2 regions of the Paenibacillus sp. MZ03-122A genome follow, and region 2 is predicted to be linked to the other one. Evidence: riboswitches for the same ligand, from Rfam matches in the RefSeq annotation. Region 2 holds a riboswitch; the other holds the start of a gene.
What was found. A riboswitch is a leader RNA that binds a small molecule or an ion and turns the genes downstream of it on or off. The one in region 2 is predicted to bind glycine.

Region 1 (3,712 bases), on a different contig from region 2:
TCACTACCTTTTCTTAAAATTCATACTAAATGACAGCGCTATCTTCATCAATGAAATGAAAACGTACTTTCGTCATGAACGTTGATGACAACATTTAAATTTAAATTAACCGAGAAGGTATTAGACCTGCATAATTCTTCTTAATATGACCTGTAGCTATAGAAATTAGTCGAAAAAACACTGTTGTAAATCTACACAATTTTAAAGTGATGCTCTCTTCTAAGCCTGAGAAGACAACGTAAATCCGTCTTCTAAAAGACAACAAAAAAATAGTCGCTATGTCAGGTCATAGCGACTATTTATACAAAAACTGAGCGGACTAACGATGCTCTTATTTAATTCAATATCCATATAAAAAACCAGAATAAAGCGTTATTATTTCATGCTGTATTGCTCATTATTGCACATCGGAAATCAACTGCTCGTATTGATCCGCAGACAGTAGCTTGCCCAATGCTTCCTCCACATCTTTATCTATCTCTACTTCGATCATCCAACCTTTTTCATAGGGAGATTCATTCACTAGCTCAGGCGTACTTTCCAGCGCTTCATTCACTTTTAATACGGTTCCCGTCACCGGAGCAAAAAGGTCGGATACCGTCTTCACCGATTCAATCGTACCGATTTCCGCTCCCTGCTCAATCGTTACTCCCGCCTCAGGTAATTCTACAAAAACAATATCACCCAGTTGATGCTGTGCAAAATCTGTAATACCAATCCGCAACGTTCCATTCTCTGTGCGCTGAACCCACTCATGTTCGTCTGTATACCAAAGTTGCTGCTTCACTTCACCCATTTTGTTCCCCTCGCTTCCATATGAATAAAATCGCTTTTGCTCACCTGTATTAGACAGGTTAAGATTATGACAACAGGAACACTCATGTCAATAATACTAACAAAAATACTTCATATGACCTCATATAGCGTACTATATAAAAATATGATAGCTTATAACAAACGCTTACATATCCTTATTTATATATTAAATGTTTTTTCTATTGTTTTTGATGACATTTTTATTGACATTTTGAATGAATTTGCGTATTAATGGGTTATAGCAAATGCTTTGGGAAACACCCCGACAACTGCAAACGCGGATGAACGCGGAGGGAGAGACTACCAAAAAGATTCACAAGCTGTTGCGGTTTGTGGGACAGTTGTGCACGCGAATCGGATCAAGTTGTTATCTGCAAAGCCAGGTAATATACTGTTGATCCCGAAGGTAGCGCCGAAGGAGTAAGCCTGCATTGCAGGTGAATCTCTCAGGCAAAAGGACCTCTGCCGGACGCATCTCTGGAGAGCATTCGCTATTGGAGCGGATCACCCAAGGGGAAACCCGGTACATACCGGGGTAACTTTCTGGTATCAAGGACAGAGCTGAAAAAAGAGTGTAGACTGCCGTCTATACGTTTTTTTCGGCCTGTCTTTTTTGTTTAGCCGATCACACCGAATAGGAGTGGAAAAATGACTAATTTGCGAAAAACACCGCTATATTCGTCCTACGGGACGCAGTCTGGGGTTCGTTGTATTGACTTTGGCGGCTGGGAGCTCCCCGTTCAGTTTAGCGGCATTCAAAAGGAGCATGAGGCCGTCCGGCAACGTGCGGGTTTATTCGATGTATCGCATATGGGCGAATTTTTGGTTGAAGGCAAAGAGGCCGAAGCTTTTCTGCAAAGGGTGACCACAAATGATGTCAGCCAGTTGGAACCAGGTCAGGCACAATATTCACTCCTGTGTTACCCCGATGGAGGGGTAGTAGACGACCTGCTTGTTTACTGCAAAGGACCGGAGCGCTACATGCTCGTTGTGAACGCCTCTAACATCGATAAGGATTGGGATTGGCTAATTCGCCATATGCCTGCATCCGTTCACATGGAGAATGTGTCTGATGCGATAGCATTGCTGGCGTTGCAAGGACCGGAAGCAGCACGTATTGCCGCAGCCGTGGCAGATACGGACATTACGAATCTGGCATCTTTCCGCTTCCATGAGAATGTGCCATTGTTCGGAGCAAAAGCACTCGTCTCACGAACCGGATATACGGGCGAAGACGGTTTTGAGTTTTATGTACCTGCTGCGGAAGCACCAGCCGTATGGGAGGGTTTGCTTCGTTCCGGTGAGTCGTATGGGCTGATTCCCGCTGGACTTGGTGCTCGGGATACCCTACGCTTTGAGGCACGGTTGCCGCTGTACGGACAGGAGTTATCTGCCACGATTTCACCGCTCGAAGCCGGTCTAGGGTTCTTCGTCAAGCTGAATAAAGGAGATTTTATCGGTAGAGAAGCACTGCAACGTCAGAAAGATCAAGGGATTCCTCGCAAATTAATCGGGCTGGAAATGATGGATCGCGGTATCCCTCGCGCCCATTACCCGGTATTCGCAGAAGGACAACACATCGGTGAGGTCACAACGGGGACTCAGTCGCCCACCTTGAAGCGTAATCTCGGCCTCGCCTTGGTAGACAGTCGTTTTAGCGCCCTCTCCACACCGCTGGAGGTTGAGACTCGTGGCAAACGCCTGCGTGCCGAGGTGGTGGCAGCACCCTTTTATAAACGCCCACGCTGATCTTAAACTCTCCTCATTTCTATAAAGCAAACATGTCAGATATGTACTTCCGGGTTTTCATCTCACACTTTTTTATTAACTAATTTACGATTTAAATTTTGATTTTCGAAAGGAGCCAGAACCTATGAAGCAGCATCGTTATCTCCCTATGACTGAACAGGATCAAACCGAAATGCTGCGTGTGGTCGGCGCTTCATCCATCGATGATTTATTCAGTGACATTCCAGAGGCCATTCGATATCAAGGGGAACTCCCTCTTTCTTCTCGACTCGGCGAGAGAGCCTTAACCCGCCACTTGGCCGAGCTTGCTGGACACAACGCCAATACAGACACACATGCCAGCTTTCTTGGCGCAGGAATTTATGATCATCATATTCCGTCCGTCATCCAGCACATCACTTCACGCTCGGAATTCTATACAGCCTACACCCCCTATCAGCCGGAAGTAAGCCAAGGCGAGCTACAAGCCATTTTCGAATTTCAGTCGTATATTTGCGAATTGACGGGCATGGCTGTAGCTAATGCCAGCATGTACGACGGAGCGACTGCACTGGCGGAAGCGGGCTCACTGTCCGCCGCAGCTACCCGCCGTAAACAGCTTATCGTATCAAGGTCCGTCCATCCGGAAGCACGTCAGGTATTGGCAGCCTATGCACGCGGATTGGATTTGGACATCGTGGAGATCGGCTGTTCGGACGGCGTAACGGATGCTAATGCGTTAGCGGCGGCCGTATCGGAAAAGACTGCGGCTGTTTTGGTCCAAAGCCCCAACTTTTTCGGAGCCGTGGAAAACCTGAAGCCGATGGCTGATCTCATCCATGCGCACAAAGGTCTTTTGGTCGTCAGTGCCAACCCACTGGCACTTGGCTTGCTGGAGACACCCGGCAAACAGGGCGCGGATATTGTGGTAGGAGATGCGCAGCCACTTGGCATCTCCTCTTCTCTCGGCGGTCCGACCTGTGGATACTTTGCCGTTTCTCAGGCACATATGCGCCGTATCCCCGGCCGTATTGTGGGTCAGACCACTGACCGTAACGGTAAACGCGGCTTCGTGCTGACCTTGCAAGCGCGGGAACAGCATATCCGCCGCGAAAAGGCCACGTCTAACATTTGCTCCAATCAAGCGTTGCTAGCTTTATCTGCATCT
Region 2 (3,712 bases):
ACTTCCACAAAGCTGTCCAGAAAAGCGAGAACAATTTCATTAATAGTTGAAGTAATGATACCGATCTGAAGCGTCTGACCCTTGGATAGAGAAATGGCATTTCGATTAGGAACATAATCTAATTCCTGCATGATTTTCAAAATTTTAGCTCTTGTTTCGTGACTAACATGGGGGGACTGATTTAATACTCTGGATACCGTAGCTTTGGAAAAGCCCGCCAGTTTTGCAATTTGATCAAGATTCGACATGGTGCTTCTCCTCACATAAGAAAAAATACTTGACATGAAACGCGTTACAACGATTAGGATGCTTATGAAGGCATTACGTCTATTTTAAGGTATCTGTCAATGCATTTCAAAGGAGAACGGTTATCGTTAGGTTGCATTGTTCGCTGAAATGGGCTTTAAAGTATTATTGTCACATTATGAGACACCGCTAGGTCTGACTCAGAAGTATAATGGCTGGCTGGGTCGTGAAGTCATAGCATTACGTAAATTATGCCGAAACAGTGTTTACACGCTATAAGGATAAAGTGAAATACTGGATGACCTTTAATGAAATCAATGTAATGACCATGAGCCCGTTCACCGGTGGCGGTGTGGTTATTGACCTCTGTGTATGACACGTATCGCATTGATTACTTGCGTCAGCATATTGCCCAATGAAGGAAGCGATTGCCGACGGTGTTGATCTGATTGGTTACACCAGCTGGGGTCCTATCGACCTTGTGAGCATGTCTACATCCGAAATGTCCAAGCGCTACGGATTTATTTACGTTGATCTGGATGATGACGGTAACGGAACGCTCAAACGCTCCAAAAAGGACTCATTTAACTGGTATAAAAATGTGATAGCAACCAATGGTGAAGAATTGTAATTCCATATCATCTCGGGCGGATATAGCAGAAGACATCCTAAGGATGAAATTTGCTATATCCGCTTTTTTGATAGACATAATAATATTTCAGAGGGCTTCACAAACTTTTCACTTGTAATAAGCTGAAAGTTTTCTGTATAATGAATAAAAATTTCATATGTCTGGTTGATGTTTGCGGGAGATGGAACGAAAGTTCCGACCGAAGGGGCAAAACTCTCAGGTGCTTAGGCTGATTACAGCAACAAGCGGGGACCGTAAACGGACAGAACTCTGGAGAGACCCTTAATTGGGCGCCGAAGGTGCACCGCAGATAACATCTGCTTAAACTCTCAGGCAAAAGGACAGAGACGCGAATAACCTGTGACAGGGAATACCCTAGGCTTTTTTATGAGCTATTAGAGGTAGTAACCTGCACAAGATGGTTGTATTTTTTCGTGCCTTTAACCTCTCCAGGAGTCGAATCAGCTGATTTGACTCTTTTTTGTTTTCTAATATGCTGGAGGAGCGGGTTGAAATGAATTTGGTACATGTATTGGAAACGATTGACAGCTGGATATGGGGAGCGCCGCTTCTTATTCTCGTAATGGGCACTGGGTTGTGGCTAACGATCCGTTTGAAGCTGCTCCAGGTTATTCGATTGCCTTTGGCGCTCAAGCTAATTGGTAAAGCGCCGGACGAAGGTAGCGGAGATGTAAGCAGCTTCGGAGCATTGAGTACGGCACTGGCAGCTACTGTAGGTACAGGAAGTATCGTCGGCGTGGCAACAGCAATCAAACTGGGTGGGCCCGGTTCATTATTCTGGATGCTGGTTGCAGCTTTTTTCGGGATGGCAACCAAATATGCGGAAGGATTATTATCTGTTAAATACCGTGTTAAAGACCGGAACGGACAATTTTCGGGTGGTCCGATGTATTATATTGAAAACGGACTTGGCCGCCGTTTCAAGCCGCTGGCGATGTTGTTTGCCTTTTCTGGTGTTCTTGTAGCCCTATTTGGAATCGGTACTTTTCCGCAAGTAAAGGCTATCGTTTCTTCGACGGAAAGTAGCTTTGGAGTGCCAACGGTAGTTACAGCGATCATTATTTCCGTGTTAACTGCTGTTGTTACGATTGGAGGACTCAAAAGTATTGCCAAGGTATCCACAAAGATTGTTCCATTCATGTCGGGGCTCTATATCGTAGTTTGCTTAATTGTACTCATTAAGTTTGCAGGAGAGCTTCCTCATGCGATTGCTTTAGTATTACAAGGGGCCTTCTCGACCACATCTGCAACGGGTGGATTTGCCGGAGCGACGATTATGTTGGCGATGCGAAGCGGAGTTGCCAGAGGTATTTTTGCTAATGAAGCCGGTTTGGGAAGTGCGCCAATTGCAGCAGCTGCTGCTAAGACGAAATGGCCTGCAGAACAAGGGCTGATATCCATGACAGGCGTATTTATTGATACGATGATTATTTGTAATCTGACGGGATTTACGTTGCTGGTTACGGGAATATGGAGTGGAAATGACGATGGAGGTCTGATGACCCAGCATGCGTTTTCCAGTGCCTTTCCGGCTGGTGCAGAGCTCGTGACGATTAGCCTTATTTTATTTGCATTTACAACGATACTGGGCTGGAATTACTACGGAGAACGTTGTGTTGAATATTTACTGGGTGTCAAATGGATTAAACCATACCGTTATCTGTTCATCGCACTTGTAGCAGGAGGTGCGTTCATCAAGTTGGAAGCCATTTGGTTGCTGGCAGATATCTTTAACGCAATGATGGCTTTCCCGAACCTGATTGCACTGCTCGGCTTATCAGGAATTGTAGTTGCAGAAACCCGAACCTATATGGATTCTCTGTATCCTAATAAGAAAAAGGGCATTCTTGCAGGTGCCAATGTAGGGGCTGCTATCCAAGTAGAAGAAAAAGGACAAACGATTAATTCATAAATTCCAAAAGGGAGTGCCCTCAGCCATCACAGGCTTGAGGACACTCCCTTTTTGATTTTTAAAGTGATGCGCGTAAAATAGCCATAATATATGCCTGATTCAACTTTTACCAAAGCCTCCATATTCCATTTCACCGGCTGCAATGTTTACGATTTTTTCTGATTGCTCATCATTAATATTGTAATCGACCAGGGTGGAAGGGGCACCGAGACTTGTCCAGAATGCACTCGGATGCGTCACCGCGCTGCCCCATACGTATTTTTCGTTCGTTTCTCAGTTGGTGATAACAGAATCCGGGTTCATTTCTGAACCGGTGGGGGCGAGTGTGTGGATGTTGCTGAATGGCAGAAGCCTGGGTCGGCATGTGCTTTTTGTTGATAACATCCGACACATCGCCGTCATCTTTAGCCCCTGCTGCAGTTCTTCAATTTGATGGTCTCCAAAATTAATTTGGTGGGGTTATAATATGTGAATTTGTTCATCTGGAAAGTTCCCCTCAGTTCATAGTTCATGGTCCAATCGTAACTTGCTTAACCTGATTGTCTGTCGAATAGCTGACTTCATCATGTAAGCTATTTGAAATGACGATTAACTATTAAACATGAAATGAATAAGGGTATTCAGGTAAATCTAATCTTTGACCGCTCCGGCGGCAAGATCGGAAATAAACTGGCGGCTAATGAAAAGAAACAAAATAATAAGTGGAAGTACAGCCAGCAGGGTGCCCGCAATGACCATCGCATAATCCGTATTGTAAATTCCGTTCAATTGTGACAGTGCAATCTGGAGCGTGAATTTACGCTCATCCGTTAAGACGATTAGCGGCCATAAATAATCATTCCAGGCTCCTATAAAGGTAAACGCGCCGAGAAAAGCGAACGCAGGACGTAGAATAGGCAGTG

Region 1: linked by a shared signal. The riboswitch ahead of gcvT (glycine cleavage system aminomethyltransferase GcvT) and the one ahead of NLX74_RS14545 (alanine/glycine:cation symporter family protein) in region 2 are both predicted to bind glycine.

Annotation. Positions count from the first base shown of each region.
Region 1 is NZ_JANAVI010000004.1:152,464-156,175, reverse strand. It holds gene gcvH (glycine cleavage system protein GcvH) at 398-796, opposite strand; glycine riboswitch at 1,140-1,288, shown strand; gene gcvT (glycine cleavage system aminomethyltransferase GcvT) at 1,465-2,565, shown strand; gene gcvPA (aminomethyl-transferring glycine dehydrogenase subunit GcvPA) at 2,690-3,712, shown strand, end outside.
Region 2 is NZ_JANAVI010000006.1:63,310-67,021, reverse strand. It holds gene NLX74_RS14560 (LacI family DNA-binding transcriptional regulator) at 1-248, opposite strand, end outside; gene NLX74_RS26015 (family 1 glycosylhydrolase) at 509-622, shown strand; partial or broken gene NLX74_RS26010 (family 1 glycosylhydrolase) at 612-877, shown strand; glycine riboswitch at 1,043-1,119, shown strand; glycine riboswitch at 1,138-1,232, shown strand; gene NLX74_RS14545 (alanine/glycine:cation symporter family protein) at 1,392-2,810, shown strand; gene NLX74_RS26005 (hypothetical protein) at 2,910-3,050, opposite strand; partial or broken gene NLX74_RS26000 (NADH-dependent alcohol dehydrogenase) at 3,087-3,228, opposite strand; gene NLX74_RS14535 (carbohydrate ABC transporter permease) at 3,441-3,712, opposite strand, start outside.